Linked DNA regions of Variovorax paradoxus. The protein of the gene in region 1 interacts with the protein of each later gene in a pairwise test. Links are inferred from orthologs where the notes say so. Each region holds a gene or a part of one and is shown on either strand. Other genes may lie near its edges.

Region 1 (9,260 bases):
GGCCTCAAGCGCGGCGTCGTGGTGAACATCGACGCCACCGTGCAGAGCATCCAGCAGGCGCTCAAAGAAGCCGAGCTGATGGCCGACTGCAAGATCAGCCGCGTCTACACCGGCATCACCGGCAGCCACATCCGCGGCATCAATTCGAGCGGCATGGTGGCGGTGAAGGACAAGGAAGTCACGCCCGCCGATGTGGCCCGCGTGGTCGAGACGGCGCGCGCCATCAACATATCGAGCGACCAGCGCCTGCTGCTGGTGGAGCCGCAGGAGTTCGTGATCGACGGCCAGGACGTGAAGGAGCCGATCGGCATGAGCGGCATGCGCCTGGAGGCCAAAGTGCACATCGTGACCGGCGCGCAGAGCGCGGCCGAGAACATCATCAAGTGCGTGCGCCGCTGCGGCCTCGAGGTCGACCAGCTGATGCTGAACCCGCTGGCCTCGAGCCAGGCGGTGCTCACCGAAGACGAGCGTGAACTCGGCGTGGTGCTGGTCGACATCGGCGCGGGCACGACCGACGTGGCGATCTTCACCAATGGCGCGATCCGCCACACGGCCGTGATCCCGATCGCGGGCGACCTCATCACGAGCGACATCGCGATGGCCCTGCGCACGCCCACCAAGGACGCGGAGGACATCAAGGTCGAGCACGGCTACGCCAAGCAGCTGCTGGCCGACCCTGAATCGCAGGTCGAAGTCCCCGGCCTTGGCGATCGCGGCCCGCGCATGTTGAGCAAGCAGGCGCTTGCCGGCGTGATCGAGCCGCGCATCGAAGAAATCTTCTCGCTGGTGCAGCAGGTGGTGCGCGAGTCGGGCTACGAGGAAGTGCTGTCTTCCGGCGTGGTGCTCACGGGCGGCAGCGCCGTCATGCCCGGCATGGTCGAGCTCGGTGAAGACATCTTCCTCAAGCCCGTGCGTCGCGGCATCCCGAAGTACTCGAGCGCGCTCTCGGACATGGTGGCGCAGCCGCGCGCGGCCACCGTGATGGGCCTGCTCGAAGAGGCACGTTTTGCACGCATGCGTGGTTTCAAGGTCGCACAGAAGAACGGGTCCGTAAAGACTGCGTTCGGACGTTTCAAGGACTTCATCGTGGGGAACTTCTGACCATGAACCACTCCCCACTCTGGCTCGCACGCGCGGGCCCTCCGCTGCATTTCAACGAGCGATGGCGACGCACCGGTCCACCATCGCGACGGCGATCCCGTTGATCACGTCACGGCAAAAGAAATATTCATAGACACATAACGGCAACTGCAATATTCAAGGAGTTAGAAATGACCATCGAAATGATCGAAGTCGAAGAATTCAACCAGGGCACGCAGATCAAGGTGATCGGTGTCGGCGGCGGCGGTGGCAATGCGGTCGCCCACATGATGGAGCGTGGTGTGCAAGGCGTGCAGTTCGTTTGCGCCAACACCGACGCGCAAGCCCTGCAACGCAGCAACGCGCACAAGAACATCCAGCTGGGCATCAGCGGCCTGGGCGCCGGCAGCAAGCCCGAGAAGGGCCGTGACGCGGCCGAAGCCGCGGTGGACGACATCCGCGCCGCCATCGACGGCGCGCACATGCTGTTCATCACGGCCGGCATGGGCGGCGGCACCGGCACCGGCGCGGCACCCGTGATCGCGCGCGTGGCCAAGGAAATGGGCATCCTCACCGTGGGTGTGGTGACCAAGCCCTTCGACTGGGAAGGCGGCCGTCGCATGACCAACGCCGATGCCGGCCTGGCCGAGCTCGAAGCCAACGTCGACTCGCTGATCGTCGTGCTCAACGAGAAGCTGCTCGACGTGCTCGGTGAAGACATCACGCAGGACGAAGCCTTCGCGCACGCCAACGACGTGCTGAAGAACGCCGTGGGTGGTATCTCGGAAATCATCAACGAGTACGGCGGCGTGAACGTCGACTTCGAAGACGTGCGCACCGTGATGGGCGAACCCGGCAAGGCCATGATGGGCACGGCCGCGGCTGCAGGTCCCGACCGCGCGCGCATCGCCGCCGAACAGGCCGTGGCCTGCCCGCTGCTCGAAGGCATCGACCTCTCGGGTGCCAAGGGCGTGCTGGTGTTGGTGACGGCATCGAAGGGTTCGCTGAAGCTGAACGAGTCGAAGCTCGCGATGAACACCATCCGCGCCTACGCCTCGCCCGACGCGCACGTGATCTACGGTGCCGCCTACGACGAAAGCCTGGGCGACCAGATGCGCGTCACGGTGGTGGCCACGGGTCTGTCGCGCGCCGACGCACGCCGCCAGGCTCCGACGCTCGAAGTGATCCGCACCGGCACCGACAACATCCCGTTCACCGTGCCGACGCTCGGCGGCATGGGCCACGCGGGTGGTGGTTCGGGCAGCCAGCCCAACTACGACGGCATGGCCGTGCCCAGCGTGTGGCGCACCAACCGCACGATGGCCGCCGCCAAGGTCGACGCGCTGTCGTCGGGTGGCATGGACGACTTCGAAATCCCTGCATTCCTGCGCCGTCAGGCCGACTGACCGCAGGCCACCGAACGCAGAGGGCACGAGGGTTCGCAAGGGGACGGGGAAGACCTGAAAGGGACTGACCCCCGGCCCTAGGCGCTGCGTCCACCTCGTGCCCCTTGCGTCCACCGCCGGGGGCTCCCCGGCTTTTTTGTGTGCGCTTTCTTTTTTTGACCGGTCCATGTCTATCGCGGCCATAGCCAGGGGAATAGGGCGTCAAGGTCGCAGCCCGCCTAAAATCATGGGCGTGCTGCAACAACGAACCCTCAAGTCGATCAGCCGCGCCGTGGGCGTGGGGCTACACAGCGGCCAACGCGTGGAGCTGACCCTGCGACCGGCCCCGGCCGACACGGGCATCGTGTTCCGCCGCGTCGACCTGCCCGAGCCGGTCGAGATCCGCATGACCGCCGAATCGGTCACCGACACGCGCCTGGCGTCCACCGTGTCCACGGGCGGCGCCAAGGTGCAGACGGTCGAACACATCATGTCCGCCTGCGCGGGCCTGGGCATCGACAACCTCTACATCGACATCACGGCCGACGAAGTGCCGATCCTCGACGGGTCGGCCTCGTCCTTCGTGTTCCTGCTGCAAAGCGCGGGCATCGAACTGCAGAAGGCGCCGCGCCGCTTCATCCGCGTGCTGCGCAAGGTCGAGGTGCGCGAAGGCGAGGGCGCCAACGAGAAGTGGGCGAGCCTGGAGCCGTACCACGGCTTCAAGCTGAGCTTCGAGATCGACTTCGACCACCGCGTCGTCAACTCCACCGGCCAGCGTGTGGAGTTCGACCTGGGCACCGACTCGTACAGCCGCGACATCGCACGTGCGCGCACCTTCGGCTTCACCAAAGAGGTCGAGTACATGCGCAGCAAGGGCCTCGCGCTCGGCGGCGGTCTCGACAACGCCATCGTCATGGACGACACCAAGGTGCTCAATGCCGGCGGCCTGCGCTACGACGACGAGTTCGTGAAGCACAAGATCCTCGACGCCATGGGCGACCTGTACATCATCGGCAAGCCGCTGCTGGCCGCATACACCGCGTTCCGCTCGGGCCATGCGCTCAACAACAAGCTGCTGCGCGAACTGCTCTCGCACAGCGACGCCTACGAGGTCGTGACCTTCGAAGACGAGAAGCGCGCACCGCGCGGCTTCGGCGAAGTGGCGCGGGCCTGGTAAGCAGGCGCGCGCTTTTTCCGATGCTTCTCTTTCGCTGGGCCATCCTGCTGCTTCTGCTGGTGGCGGGCGTGTCCTTCGCGTTCTACGCGGGCACGGGGCAGGTCAAGTACCGCCGCTTCGGCTGGGTCGTGTTCAAGTGGACGGTGCTGGCGGCGCTGGGCTTCTTCGCAGTCCTGATCGCCGAGCGCGTCGCATAGCGCGAGCCGTTCAGTCGACCAGGGCCTGCAAGGCCTGCACCTGCTGCGCAAGCAGCGGCCCCTTGCGGTGCGCGGGCACCAGCAACATCAGCGTGTCTCCCAGCGCCTTCGGTCGTCCCCAGGGCGCGTGCAGCCGGCCCTTCTCGAGCAGCGGTGCCACCAGCCGCTCGCGCCCCATCAGCACCCCTTCGCCATCGAGCGCGGCCTGCAGCGCGAGGCTGTAGAGCGAGAAGTCCGGGCCGGCGGCCAGCGCGTCGGCCTCGGTTGACGTGGTGCCGGGGCGCACGGCCTGCAGCCAGCGGGACCAGTCGTCGCGCCACACCGTGTCGTGCAGGCCGCCGCAGCGCGCGAGCACGTCGAGGAGGTCGTCGAGCGGGCGCGGACGTCCGCTCTCCAGCGACGGCCGCACGCGCGGGCTGCACACGGGCACAAGGCGGTCGCGCGCGAGCGGGATGCCCGTCGCGCCGACGGCAGCCTCTGTATCGCGTGCGTAGAACAGCCCGAGATCGAAGGGCTCGCGCCGGAAGTTCGGCGGCTGCTCCAGCGCCGTCACCGACACCTGCACGCCGGGCAGTGCAACCTTCAGCCGCGAGAGCCGCGGCGACAGCCACAGCTGCGCCATGGCCGGCAAGGCCGCCACCTGCAGCGTGCTGCGGCGCGCGGCGGTCTGCGTTTCCTGGCGCAGCGCCTGCACGGCGAGGCCGAGCTGGTCGACCGCCGCACTGAGCGCGGGCAACGCGCGCCGGCCGTGCGCACTGAGCCGGATGCCCTGGCTGTGCCGCTCGAACAGCGCACCGCCGGCCCAGGTCTCGAGCGCCTTGATCTGCTGCGCGACGGCGGCGGGCGTCACGAACAGCTCCTCGGCCGCGCGCGCGAAACTGCCGTGGCGCGCAGCGGCCTCGAAGGCGCGCACGGCCGTGTGCGGCGGCAGGCGAGGGCGGGGTGGGGCGAGGGACATGGGGTGGAGGCCCAATTTTCTAGGGCTCGGGCCCAGTTTATCCGTGTTGCCGGCGCAGGCACAGGGCGCGACCATGCGGTCATTCCCTTCCTCAGCGAGACACCGCATGCCCGCAGCCCTTCACCGCCGTTCCTGGGTTCCCGCCGCCAGCGAGGACCACGTGCTCGCCATCGCCGCCGACGCCGCCGCGCGCGACGCCGTGGGCGTGGCCGCCGAGATCGAACGCCTCGTGGCCGACAACCACCGCATCCACGACGTCGACGGGCTGAACCTCAACCCGGCCACCAACGTGATGAACCCCGCCGCCGAAGCGCTGCTGTCGCGCGGGCTGGGTTCGCGCCCGTCGCTGGGCTACCCCGGCGACAAGTACGAGATGGGGCTGGACGCCATCGAGCGCATCGAGGTCGTCGCCGCCGAGCTCGCGGCCGAGGTGTTCGGCGCGCGCTTCACCGAGGTGCGCGTGAGCTCCGGCGCGCTGTCGAACCTCTACGTGTTCATGGCGACCTGCCAGCCCGGCGACACGATCATCGCGCCGCCGCCCGCCATCGGCGGCCACGTGACCCACCACGCGGCGGGCGCGGCCGGGCTCTACGGCCTGAAGACCGTGCCGGCGCCGGTCGATGCCGACGGCTACTCGGTCGACGTGGTCGCGCTGGCGAAGCTCGCGCGCGAGGTGAAGCCGAAGCTCATCACCATCGGCGGCAGCCTGAACCTGTTCCCGCACCCGGTGTCCGCCATCCGCGAGGTGGCCGACAGCGTGGGCGCGAAACTGCTCTTCGATGCCGCGCACCTCTCGGGCATGGTGGCCGGCAAGGCCTGGCCGCAGCCGCTCGAAGAGGGCGCGCACGCGATCACCATGAGCACCTACAAGAGCCTGGGTGGCCCGGCCGGCGGGCTGATCGTGTCGAACGATGCGGCGCTGATGGAGCGCATCGACGCCATCGCCTACCCGGGGCTCACGGCCAACTCGGACGCGGGCCGAACGGCCGCACTGGCCCGTGGCCTGCTCGACTGGAAGGTGCATGGCGTGGCCTATGCGGCAGCGATGCGCGATACCGCGCAGGCGCTCGCGCGTGCACTCGATGCCGAAGGCCTGCCCGTGTTCGCCAAGGCGCGCGGCTTCACGCAGTCGCACCAGTTCGCGCTCGAGGCTGCGCGCTGGGGCGGTGGGCAACGCGCCGCGAAGCAGTTGGCCCAAGGCGGGTTGCTGGCCTGCGGCATCGGCCTGCCGATCGCGCCGGTCGACGGCGACATCAACGGCCTGCGCCTGGGCGTGCCCGAGATCGTGCGGCTGGGCTTCACGCCCGAGGACATGCCGCAACTGGCCGGCTGGATCGCGCGCGCGCTGGCAGGCGATGCGCCCGCCGTGGCTGTCGAGGTGCGCGAACGCCGCCGGCGCCTGGGCGATCTGCGCTACATCGTGCGCTGAAACCTCAGCGCGAACGCCCTTGCCGGTAGGTGCCGGCGTGGGTCTTCGACAGCTCGGCCGCTTCCGCGAGCCGTGCCATCGAGCGGCCAACCTGCGCGTGCGTGATGGCGATGCCCAGCGCGTCCGCCGCGTCGGCGCCCGGCAGGCCGGGCAGGTCGAGCAGGCGCTTCACCATCTCCTGCACCTGCGCCTTCGCGGCCTGGCCGTGGCCTGCCACGGCCTTCTTCATCTGCAGCGCCGTGTACTCGGCCACCGAGAGGTTGTGGCTCACCAATGCCGTCACGCAGGCGCCGCGCGCCTGGCCCAGCAGCAGCGTCGACTGCGGGTTGACGTTGACGAAGATGATTTCGACCGCCGACGCATCGGGCTGGTAGCGCGCCGTGATCTCGCCGATGCCGTCGAACAGCACCTTCAGGCGCGCCGGCAGGTTGCCGCTGCCCAGGTGCCGGGTGCTGATGGTGCCGCTGGCCACGTAGCGCAGCGCATGGCCGTCCGCATCGACCACGCCGAAGCCGGTGGTCTGCAAACCGGGGTCGATGCCGAGAATCCGCATGAAAAGGAAGCGTAAAGGCCTAAGCCCGGGTGAGGAAGATCGAAGAAGGTGCGAATTCGTGCGGGATGCGAGGGTATCGCGGGCAGAATCCGCCGGTTCTTGCATTCCGCCCCGCTCCGCGCGGGGCGCGCCACACAAGGAAGCGAAGGTGAATGTAGTCGAGTCCTCCGCACAGCAGCAACTGAAGCAACTCAAGCCACTGAACGACGCCCAGTCCCCGCTCGCGCGCCTGCAGCCTCCCGCCGAACGCGCCGCCGGGAGCTTTCGCCAGGCGGAGCTGTTGAGCGACCTCGGCCGCCGTCGCGAGGCGATCGCCGCCTGCAGCCAGTTGATCGCCGAGTTTGGCGCGCTGCCCGACGCCGCCGTGGTCGTGCCCTGCTGCCAGGCGCTGCGACTGCTCGCGCACGTGCTGCGCCAGCTGCACCGCCCGGCCGACGCGCTGGCCACGCTCGACCGCCTGGTCGCCGCGCACGGCGCGCGCAGCGAGCCCGAGATCCGCGCGCACATCGCCCACGCGCTCTACCAACGCACTTGGCTCATCGACGATGCCGCGGCGCGTTGCGAGGCCTGCGACTTCATGAGCGAGCAGCTCGATGCGCAGGCCGATGCCGAACTCGATGTGTGGCGGCTCGACGCGCGTTTGCTCAAGGCCGAGATCGAACACCACCGCGGCCTGCCGCAAGACGCATTGGCCACGCTCGACGCCGCCATCGAACGCTTCGAAGGCGGCACCGATCCCGGTGTGGTGCTGCGCGTGGCGCGGGCCCGGCTGGCTGCGGTGCTCAACCTGCGCGAGCTGGCGCAGCACACGCAGGCGCAGGTGCTGTGCCTGCAGGTGGCCGACCAGATCGAGGCTGGGCTGGCCGATGCCGCACCCGAGCTGCGGCTGGAAGGCGTGCGCGCGCTGGCCCTGTTCTTCGACGGCCTCGGGCTCGACGAGGTGGCGCGCCGCGCCGAGCTGGTCGGCTGGCTGCTCGACCGCTACGGCCACGACGCCTCGGCGCAAGTGCGCCGCCTCGCGGCCGTGCGCGCCCACGACTGGGCCGTGGGGCTGCGCGACCAGGGCGACGGCGAGGCCGCGCTGGCCGCCTGCGAGCGCCTGCTCGGCACTTTCGCGCGTGACGGCGACGCCGTGGTGCAGCGCACCGCGGCCACCACCTTGCTGCACAAGGGCTTCGTGCTGCTCGATCTGCTCGGGCGGCCCGAGGCCGCGCTCGCGGTGTACGAGCCGCTCGTGGCAGCGTCGCGCGACGGCGCCACGCCCGAACTGCGCGAGCTGCGCGTGAAGGCGACGGCCGGGCGCGAGGCCTGCCTGAAGCGGCTGCGCAAGACCGGCGGCCTCGAGGCCGGCGAGTTGTCGGCCGAGCTCTTCGATGCGGCGTGCGACACCGTCCGCGAAGGCCGCAAGCTCGGTGACGCGGGCGCATCGCGCGAAGCCATCGCGCTGTTCGACGAGGTGCTCGCGGCGCATGCCGCCTCGCCGCACCCGCTGATGCGCCGCCAGTGCGCGCGCGCCTTGTCGCACAAGACCTTCTGCCTGCTGGCACTGGAGCACTTCGTCGAGGTCGTCGAGGCCGCCGACGCGATGGACGCGCGCTACGGCGCGGATGTTTCCACCGAGATGCAGTCGCAGGTGGCGCTGTGCCTGCAATACAAGAGCACCGCGCTCGACCGCCTCGCGCGGCCCGCCGACGAGATGCGCGTGCACGACGAGATCGTCGCGCGCTGGGGCAATTCCGAGTTGCCCGACCTGCGTGCGCGCGTGGCCGGTGCGCTGTTCCGCAAGGGCGCCGTGCTGCGCCGCGCGGGCCGGTTCGCCGAGGCCGTGGCGAGCTACGACGAGGTGATCGCGCGCACGGCGATGGCGCGGGACAGCGCGCTGCAGCTGTGGGCCGCCAAGTCGATGATCAACAAGGCCAAGGCCTTCGACAAGATGGACGACCTGCCAGGGCAGGCCAAGGCCTACCGCCTGCTCATCGCGCTTCGGCGAGTCGGGCGACGCGGCCTTGCGCGGGCGTGTCGCCAATGCCTGCGAATGGCTGGCCGAGGCCGAGGGCCGGCAGGGGCGGGTGGCGGCGCAGCGCGAGGCGCTCGAACAGGCGCTGGGGCGTTTCGGCACTGCGCTGTCGGCCGAGCAGCGCACGCGGCTCAAGCGCGAGCTTCAGGCGCTGAAGACGAAGGCGTTGGGACGGCGCGCGAAGCAGGCCTTCGACCGGGTGGTGCGGCGCAAGGCCTGATCGCCCAGTGCCGCCCAGTGCTTCAGACGTTGAAGTACCAGCGGATCGAGTGGAAGAAGATCGGCGCCGCGAAGCACAGCGCATCGACGCGGTCGAGCAGGCCGTTGGCGCCGGTCACGCCCACGCCCTTCTGGCCCCAGTTCGGAATGCCGCGGTCGCGCTTGAGCGCCTTCATCACGAGGTGGCCCATGGAGCCCGCGACGCAGGCAATGATCGACACCGCGAGCGCCTGCCCGAACTTGAA
Region 2 (9,166 bases), 4.3 Mb from region 1 along the record:
GAGCGCCGGCACTTCGCGGTAGTCGGCCAGCGCGATCTGTGCCCGGTTGATGGCCGCCAGGTAGGCGCCACGCGAGTAGTAATAGCGCGCCACGTGAACTTCGTACTGCGCGAGCGAGTTCACGATGTAGTTCATGCGCTGGCGCGCGTCGGGCGCGTAGCGCGATTCGGGGAAGCGCGTCACGAGGTCGCGGAAGGATTCGAACGATTCCTTGGCAGCCTTCTGGTCGCGCTCGGACAGGTCCTGGCGCGTCAGGAACGCGAACATGCCCAGGTCGTCGTTGAAGTTGATCACGCCCTTCAGGTAGAGCGCGTAGTCGAACGCCGGGCTGGCCGGGTGCAGCTTCATGAAGCGGTCGAGCGTGGCGATGGCGTTGGCTTTTTCGCCTGCCTTGTGCTGGGCGTAGGCCTTCTCAAGCTGGGCCTGCTGGGCCAGCGGCGTGCCGGCGGCACGGCCTTCGAGCTTCTCGTACAGCGGCACCGCCTTGTCGTAGGCGCCGGAGCCGACTTCGTCCTTGGCTTCCGAGTAGATGCGGTTGGGGCTCCAGTTCGCGGTCTTGTCTTCCTTGGTGGTGGAACCACAGCCGGCGACGAGAAGGGCCGCCGCGCTGAGCGCGATCCAGGCAGGGACCGATAATTTGGCGCGAAACATCACATACGGCTTTCGTGAAACAGTTGCCCTCAATTATATCGACCGACCCCCTGACCGATCCTCCGGAAGGGCCTGAAGCTGAAGAGGGCGCCGATCTCGCGGAGCCGAGCGAGCTGCGGCCCTTCGCGATCGATCAGGCGCAGCACGGCCAGCGGCTCGATCGCGCGCTGGCCGCCCTGGTGCCGGAGTTTTCGCGCAGTTACCTTCAGCAACTCATCGAGGCCGGCGCCGTCGAGCTGCAAGGGCGCACGCTCACCAAGGTGTCTGCCACGGTGCGCGTCGGGCAGTCGGGGCGCATCGAGTTGCGGCCCACGCCCCAGAGCCAGGCCTTCCGGCCCGAGGCGATGGACCTGGTCACCGTCCATGAAGACGAGCACCTGCGGATCATCGACAAGCCGGCCGGCCTGGTGGTGCACCCGGCGCCCGGCCACTGGAGCGGCACGCTGCTGAACGGACTGCTGGCGCTCGACCCGAAGGCCGTGCTGCTGCCGCGCGCGGGCATCGTGCACCGCCTCGACCGCGACACCAGCGGCCTGATGGTGGTGGCGCGCACGCGGGCCGCGATGGACGCCATGGTGGCGCTGATCGCCGCGCGCGACGTGAAGCGGCAGTACCTGGCGATGGGGCACAAGGCCTGGGAAGGCGCGGCGGCCCGCCAGGTCGATGCGCCGATCGGCCGCGATCCGCGCAACCGGCTGCGCATGGCCGTGGTCGACCTGGAGCGCCACGCGGGCAAGACCGCACGCACGCTGATCGAGCGGCTCGACAGCCACACCGAGGGCTGCGCGGTGCGCTGCACGCTCGAAACTGGCCGCACCCACCAGATCCGCGTGCACATGGCGTCGATTGGTCATCCACTGGTCGGCGATGCGCTCTATGGCGGCGCGCCCGCGGTGGGGCTGTCGCGGCAGGCGCTGCATGCGTTCCGGCTGGCGTTCGTGCATCCCGTCACGCAGCAGCCGATGGAGTTCCGCTCGCCGCCGCCGCCCGATCTGGCCCAGGCTTTGCAGACCTGGGGGCTGGATTACAATCGCGCCTGACGGCCCGAGGGCCGCGCCGGCCACCCGATGCCGGCCTTGCGTTGCACTCGCCGCGTGCCGGCAACGCCTACCCCTTCCATCCATCTGAACAAGCGTCGCCAGGCGCCTTTTTCCGGATAACGCGAACCATGAATACGGCGGATGCCAAGCGCATTCTCGAAACCGCCTTGATCTGTTCGAGCCAGCCGCTGCCGGTGCGCGACATGCGTGTGCTGTTCGACGACGAGCTGGGTGTGGACACCATCAAGGTGCTGTTGCTCGAACTGCAGGAAGACTGGGCGCAACGCGGCCTGGAGCTGGTGAGCGTCGGCAGCGGCTGGCGTTTCCAGAGCCGGCCCGAGATGCGCGATGCCCTCGATCGCCTGCATCCCGAGAAGCCGCCGCGCTACACGCGTGCCGCCCTCGAGACGCTGGCCATCATTGCCTACCGGCAGCCGGCCACGCGCGGCGACATGGAAGACATCCGCGGCGTCACGATCAACTCCCTGATCCTCAAGCAGCTCGAAGACCGCGGCTGGGTCGAGGTGATCGGCCACCGCGAAACGGTCGGCCGGCCCGCGCTCTACGCGACGACCCGCCAGTTTCTCGACGACCTTGGGCTGGCCTCGCTGGACCAGTTGCCGCTGGTGGAAACGCCCGCGCAGCAGGCGGCGCTGGTCGATGCACTGCAGCAGGCCTCGGGCGACCAGCCGGGACTGCCGATGGATGTCGACGCGGCGGAAGACGCCGTGGCCGAATCCGCAGACGCCGCCGTGCGCGTGACCGAAGAGGGCGTGCAGCCCGAACTCGACATGGTCGATGCGCCGCCCGAGTCGGCTGAGCTGGCCGAGGTCGTTTCGACCGATGCGGCGGAGTTTGCCGAAGAGGTGGTGGCGATCACCGGGGGCGACGAAGCCGTCGAGCCCGTAGATGAAGCGCCCCAGGCGTCCGAGCCAGAAGCCGGCAAGTTGCCCGCCGACCCCGAAGGGGCCATCGCGCCCGAAGAACCCCCATCCGACGTCCCGTCCCCCGCAGCGGACGAGGCCGATCCCCACGATCCCCACGCTGTTTCTCCCGGAAAAACCCCATGAGCTCATCCGACACCGACGACGCAGCGAAGCTGCCGGTCGAACCCGAAGTCAAGAAGCGGAAGCGGACAGCCACGCCCAAGCAGGCGACGGAAGTTGCGGTTGAATCCGTGGTTGCGCCCGCAGAGGCAGCAGGGGCCGAGGCCGAAGCAGCGCCGAAGAAGCCGCGTGCGCCCCGCAAGAAGAAGGCGGTCGAGGTTCCGGCTGCCGATGAGCAATTGCAGAGTGCGGCGGAAGTCGCTCCTGCGGCCGAAGCTCCCGCGGCGGTGGAGCCCGATGTGGCGCCCGTGGTTGCCAAAGCCGCGACGGCCGACGAAGACGAGCCCGCACCGGTCGAAACGAAGCGTCCCCAGGCGTCCGATCAGGACGACGACCGCGCGGACGATGATGAAGACGACGAGGAAGACGAGCCCGACGAAGAGGAAGACGACCTCGACCGTGCCCGTCGCGCCGCCGAGCGCGAGCAGCGCAACGCGCTGCCGCCCGAGCCGATCCGCTTCTCCGACGTCATTTCCGGCCAGTTCGATGCCGACGAAGAAAGCCCCGAGGTGCCGCCGCTCAAGCGCGTGCTGCTGCCCGAGGCCGATTCACCCAAGCTGCACAAGGTGCTGGCACAGGCCGGTCTCGGTTCGCGCCTCGAGATGGAGCAACTGATCCTGCAGGGCCGCATCTCGGTCAACAACGAGCCGGCCCACATCGGCCAGCGCATCCAGTACGGCGACCAGGTCAAGATCAACGGCAAGCCGATCCGCTACCGCATCGCTCCGCCGCCGCCGCGCGTGATCGCGTACCACAAGCCCGTGGGCGAGGTGGTCACGCACGACGACCCGCAAAACCGCCCGACGGTGTTCCGCAAGCTGCCGCGACTGCAGCAGGGCAAGTGGCAGTCGGTCGGCCGGCTCGACCTGAACACCGAAGGCCTGTTGCTGTTCAGCAGCTCCGGCGACCTGGCCAACCAGCTCATGCACCCACGCTTCGGCCTGGAGCGCGAGTACGCGGTGCGCGTGCTGGGCGCGCTCACCGCCGAAGAAAAGAAAAAGCTGATCGAAGGCGTGCGCCTGGACGACGGCATGGCGCAGTTCGGCACCATCGAAGACGGCGGCGGCGAAGGCTCCAACTGCTGGTACCGCGTGACCATTTCCGAAGGCCGCAACCGCGAAGTGCGTCGCCTGTTCGAGTCGGTGGGCCACGCGGTCAGCCGACTCATCCGCATCCGCTACGGCGCGATGGTGCTGCCGCGCGGCCTCAAGCGCGGCGCCTGGATGGAACTCGACGAGCGCGACATCCAGGCGCTGTTCCAGGCCTCCGGCGGCGCGCAGGCGCGACCGGCGGGTCCGCAGCAGCAACGCGGCCCCGGTGGCCCGGAGGGCGGCGGTCGCAACGGTCGGAACAAGAAGCGCCGTGGCAACAACAACAACCGCAACGGCAACAACGCCGGCGGCATGGGCGGCGGTCAGCCGCGTGAAGCACGCGGCGAAGCACCGATCCCGAGCCCGTTGGGCGACGGTCGTCCGCCGCGCGGCGAGCGCGGAGGACGCGGTGGCCCGAACCGGGGCGGCGGCAATGGCGGTCCGCCGCAGCAACAAGGGCGCCGCGGCAACGCAGGCCCCGGCAACCGTCAGGGCGGCCAGGGGCAAGGGCAGGGCGGCGGTGGCAATCGGGCGCCAGGTGGCGGCGGTGGTGGCGGCGCTGCGAACCAGCCCGATCCGATGAAGACGTCGGTCGGCTACATCGGTGCCGACAGCTTCTCGCGCCAGCGCAAGGAACAGCGCGGCGGTCCGGGACGTCGCGGCGGTGGTGGGGGTTCGCAAGGCGGTGGCGGCTTCGGTGGCCCGGCCGGCAGCCGCCGCCGCGGACGCTGAAAACCAGCCGTCGCAGCGCGGCCTTTCGCGGGGTTTTCACCAATCCCGCAGGTCGCGCCGGTTAAAATCAGAGGCTTTGTCGACGGGCCGCGAAACAAATTCGCTGCAGTTGTGACAAAACACTTCAAAATCAAAGCTCAGGAAGCACTTCAATGGCTATCGAACGTACCCTTTCCATCATCAAGCCCGACGCCGTCGCCAAGAACGTCATCGGCAAGATCGTCTCCCGCTTCGAGGCTGCCGGCCTCAAGGTTGTCGCCGCCAAGCTGGTTCACCTGTCGCGCAACGAAGCCGAGCAGTTCTACTCGGTGCACAAGGAGCGTCCCTTCTTCAAGGACCTCGTCGAGTTCATGATTTCGGGCCCCGTGTTCGTGCAAGCACTCGAAGGCGAGAACGCCATCGCCAAGAACCGTGACCTGATGGGCGCCACGGACCCGAAGAAGGCAGCCGCCGGCACCATCCGCGCCGACTTCGCCGACAGCATCGACGCCAACGCCGTTCACGGCTCGGACGCGCCCGAAACGGCTGCCGCCGAAGTCGCTTTCTTCTTCGCCGGCCTCAACGTCTACGCACGCTGAAGCCGTTTCTCGCCTGAATTCATGACCACAGCCAATCTGCTCGAATTCGATCTCGACGGGCTGGCTGCGTTCTGCGAAAAACTCGGCGAGAAAAAATTCCGCGCCACGCAGCTGTTTCGCTGGATCCACCAGCGTGGCGCCAGCGACTTCACCCAGATGACCGATCTGGCGAAGTCGCTTCGCGAGAAACTCGCGACCACCGCGCGCGTGGAGGCCCTGTCGGTCCTCACGCAGCATGAATCCAAGGACGGCACGATCAAGTGGCTGTTCGACGTCGGCGGCGGTGATGCGGTCGAGGCCGTGTTCATTCCCGAAGACGACCGCGGCACGCTGTGCGTGTCGTCGCAGGCCGGTTGCGCCGTGGGCTGCCGCTTTTGCTCGACCGGGCATCAGGGCTTCAGCCGCAACCTCACCACGGGCGAAATCGTCGCCCAGCTCTGGTTTGCCGAGCATTTCCTGCGCAAGCACCTCAAGCGCAACGAGCGCGTCATCTCCAACGTGGTGATGATGGGCATGGGCGAGCCGCTGCAGAACTACTCGGCGCTGGTGCCCGCATTGCGCACCATGCTCGATGACAACGCCTACGGGCTGTCGCGCCGCCGTGTCACGGTGTCGACTTCCGGCGTCGTGCCGATGATCGACCGCCTGGGTGCCGATTGCGCCGTCGCCATGGCCGTCTCGCTGCATGCGCCCAACGATGCGCTGCGCGATGACCTCGTGCCGCTCAACCGCAAGTACCCGATCGCCGAACTGCTCGAGGCCTGCAAGCGCTACCTCGTGCATGCGCCGCGCGATTTCATCACCTTCGAATACTGCATGCTCGACGGCGTCAACGACCAGCCCGAGCACGCGCGTCAGCTGATCGAGCTCGTGCGCAAGCACGACGTCTCGTGCAAGTTCAACCTGATTCCGTTCAACCCGTTTCCCGCGTCGGGCCTGCTGCGCTCGCCGCAACCGCGTGTGCTGGCCTTTGCCCGCACGCTGAGCGAAGCGGGCCTCGTGACCACCGTGCGCAAGACGCGCGGTGACGACATCGACGCCGCCTGCGGACAACTCGCCGGCGACGTGAAAGATCGCACCCGTGCGGCCGAGCGCATGGCCCAGCGCCGTGCGGAGGTGGCCGAGCGCCCCGTCGTGCTGCACCCTCGCGCCAAGATCCCCAAAACAACCGTTCCCCAGGAGCATTGACGCAATGAGCATGGCCTTACCGACGACGACCGCGAGCGTGCAGCGAGTGCTGAGCGCAGGAATCGCGAGCGTCGCCGTGGCGCTTCTTCTCGCGGGCTGCGTCAACACGCGAACCACCACCACCGGGCTTGTCGGCAGCGGAGCCGACAGTGGCGCCCCTGTCGTGACCCACACCGACGAAAACAACCGCCGACGCGCCCGCCTGCGGATGGAGCTGGCTGCCGGCTACTTCGAACAGGGCCAGACCTCGGTTGCCCTCGAAGAACTCAAGCAGGTGCTGGCCATCGATCCGGGTTACGCCGATGCCTACAACCTGCGCGGGCTGGTCTACATGCGGCTTGAGGACGCGGCCCAGGCGGAAGACAGCTTCCGCCGCGCGGTCGCGATCAATCCGCGCGACGCCAACACGCGCCACAACTACGGCTGGTTGCTGTGCCAGCAGAACCGCTACGGCGACGCCGCACAGCAGTTCGCCGCGGCACTGGCTGTGCCCAGCTATGCCGACCGCGCCAAGACGCTCATGACCCAGGGGGTTTGCGAGCTCAAGGCCGGCCAGCGGCAGCAAGCTGAACGCAGCCTGCTGCAGGCCTACGAACTCGACGCCGGCAATCCGGTGATCGGCTTCAACCTGGCCTCGGTGCTGGCGCAGCGCGAAGAGTGGTCGCGCGCGCAGTTCTACGCTCGCCGTGTCAACAACAGCCCGTCGGCCAATGCAGAGACGCTCTGGCTGGGCGTCAAGATCGAACGGAAGCTCAACAACCGCGAGGCTGTCGCGCAGCTGGGCGGTCAACTGCAACGACGTTTCCCTCAATCGCGGGAGGCAATGGCGTACGAGCGCGGGAATTTCAATGACTGAACGGGTTTCGGAGTTCGGGACGTCCGCGGCACTGCCGCTGGCAGAGGCCGACGTCGCGGAAAAAACGGCCGGCGACATGCTGCGCGAAGCGCGCGAAGCGCATGGCCTGCACATCGAGATGGTGGCCGCGGCGCTCAAGGTGCCGCCGCAAAAGCTGCTCGCGCTTGAAGCCAACGACATCGCCTCGCTGCCCGACCCCGTCTTTGCGCGGGCCCTCGCCAGCAGCGTGTGCCGCGCACTGCGCGTCGATCCGGCGCCGGTGCTCGCCAAGTTGCCGGGCGCCCAGCGCGCACCGCTGGCCGAAACCAATCGGACGCTGAACGCCCGTGTGGTCTCCGACACGCCGCGCTGGAACGGCGGGCGCTCCGGCGGCCTGCCGTCGCGCGCGCTGCTGACGGTCGTGGTGCTGCTGCTGATCGGCGCCGGCGTGCTGTTCTGGATGCCGCAATCGGCGTTTGACCAGATCGGCGCTTCCGTTGGCCGACTGACGGCGAAGAACGAGGCCGAGACCATGCCGCCTCCCGATCAGGGCGGGGTCTCGGAGCCTGTGCCGACGCAGGCCGTGGCCCCGACCGGCCCGGTGGATGCCGCACCGGCTGCTGGTGTCCTGGCCGCCGTGCCGGCCGTCCCGGCCTCTGCGCCCCTGGCGGCGGTCGCCAACACCAGCACCGCAAGCAGCCAGCAGCTCGTCTTCGTGGCGCGCGAGGAATGCTGGGTCACCGTCACCGAAGCCGGCGGCAAGCAGTTGCTGCGCCGCAGCCTGCAGGTCGGCGAAACCGTCGGGCTGTCGGGCACGCTGCCGCTGTCCGTGGTGGTGGGGCGAGCATCGGCGGTCGATGTGCAGGTGAACGGAAAGCCCTACGATCTGAAGCCTGTCACCCGCGGAGGCGGCGTGGCGCGTTTCGAGGTGAAATCGTGACAACCGACTGCACTCCCCAACCCATTGAATCGGCCGCGCCCAAGGCGCGCCGTTCGCGCCAGGCCAGTGTGGTCTGGGGACCGCGCACGGTCACGGTGGGGGGCGACGCGCCCACGCGCGTGCAATCGATGACCAACACCGACACGGTCGATGCCATCGGCACCGCGATCCAGGTCAAGGAGCTCGCCATTGCGGGTTCCGAGATGGTCCGCATCACCGTCAACACGCCCGAAGCCGCCGCGCAGGTGCCCTACATCCGCGAGCAGCTCGACCGCATGGGCATCGACGTGCCGCTGATCGGCGACTTCCATTACAACGGCCACCGCTTGCTCACCGACTATCCGGCCTGCGCCGAGGCGCTGAGCAAGTACCGCATCAACCCCGGCAACGTGGGCAAGGGCGACAAGAAGGACAAGCAGTTCGGCCAGATGATCGACGCGGCCATGCGCTGGAACAAGCCGGTGCGCATCGGCGTGAACTGGGGCAGCCTCGACCAGGAACTGCTCGCCAGCCTGATGGACACCAACAGCCAGCGCGCCACGCCCTGGGACGCCAAGCAGGTGATGTACGAGGCGCTGATCACCTCGGCCATCGAATCCGCCAAGCTGGCCGAGTCGATGGGCATGGCCGGCAACCAGGTCATCCTGTCGTGCAAGGTGAGCGGCGTTCAAGACCTGATTTCGGTGTACCGCGAACTCGCGCGGCGCTGCGACAACCCGCTGCACCTGGGTCTGACCGAAGCCGGCATGGGCACCAAGGGCACGGTGGCTTCGGCCACGGCGCTGTCGATCCTGCTGCAGGAGGGCATCGGCGACACGATTCGCGTGTCGCTCACGCCCCAGCCGGGCGAGTCGCGCACGCAGGAAGTGCTGATCGCCAACGAAATTCTTCAGGCCCTGGGGCTGCGCGTGTTCGTGCCCAGCGTCACGGCCTGCCCCGGCTGCGGCCGCACCACGAGCACCACGTTTCAAGAGCTTGCCAAGCAGATCGACGACTACCTGCGCC

Evidence for each region.
Region 2: the proteins of ftsZ (region 1) and rlmN interact in binary tests that used the Escherichia coli proteins (3 or more experiments, as listed by UniProt). The link is inferred for Variovorax paradoxus from one-to-one orthologs.

The regions. Positions count from the first base shown.
Region 1 is NZ_CP045644.1:474,369-483,628, reverse strand. Bases 469-3,378 are described here. They hold ftsZ (cell division protein FtsZ), read left to right. Parts: upstream 469-1,271; coding sequence 1,272-2,486; downstream 2,487-3,378. Other genes in these bases: lpxC (UDP-3-O-acyl-N-acetylglucosamine deacetylase), read left to right, coding at 2,719-3,378; ftsA (cell division protein FtsA), read left to right, coding at 469-1,101. In the rest of the region: more of ftsA, read left to right, coding at 1-468; more of lpxC, read left to right, coding at 3,379-3,642; GFK26_RS33940 (hypothetical protein), read left to right, coding at 3,663-3,839; GFK26_RS02115 (LysR family transcriptional regulator), read right to left, coding at 3,850-4,797; glyA (serine hydroxymethyltransferase), read left to right, coding at 4,904-6,226; crossover junction endodeoxyribonuclease RuvC, read right to left, coding at 6,231-6,779; GFK26_RS02095 (phosphatidate cytidylyltransferase), read right to left, coding at 9,039-9,260. UniProt on the Escherichia coli protein: Essential cell division protein that forms a contractile ring structure (Z ring) at the future cell division site. The regulation of the ring assembly controls the timing and the location of cell division.
Region 2 is NZ_CP045644.1:4,824,609-4,833,774, forward strand. What follows is about bases 4,487-7,302. They hold rlmN (23S rRNA (adenine(2503)-C(2))-methyltransferase RlmN), read left to right. Parts: upstream 4,487-5,219; coding sequence 5,220-6,386; downstream 6,387-7,302. Other genes in these bases: GFK26_RS22220 (pseudouridine synthase), read left to right, coding at 4,487-4,620; ndk (nucleoside-diphosphate kinase), read left to right, coding at 4,773-5,198; pilW (type IV pilus biogenesis/stability protein PilW), read left to right, coding at 6,391-7,242; GFK26_RS22240 (helix-turn-helix domain-containing protein), read left to right, coding at 7,235-7,302. Outside these bases: GFK26_RS22205 (outer membrane protein assembly factor BamD), read right to left, coding at 1-651; GFK26_RS22210 (RluA family pseudouridine synthase), read left to right, coding at 666-1,691; SMC-Scp complex subunit ScpB, read left to right, coding at 1,820-2,761; more of GFK26_RS22220, read left to right, coding at 2,758-4,486; more of GFK26_RS22240, read left to right, coding at 7,303-8,161; ispG (flavodoxin-dependent (E)-4-hydroxy-3-methylbut-2-enyl-diphosphate synthase), read left to right, coding at 8,158-9,166.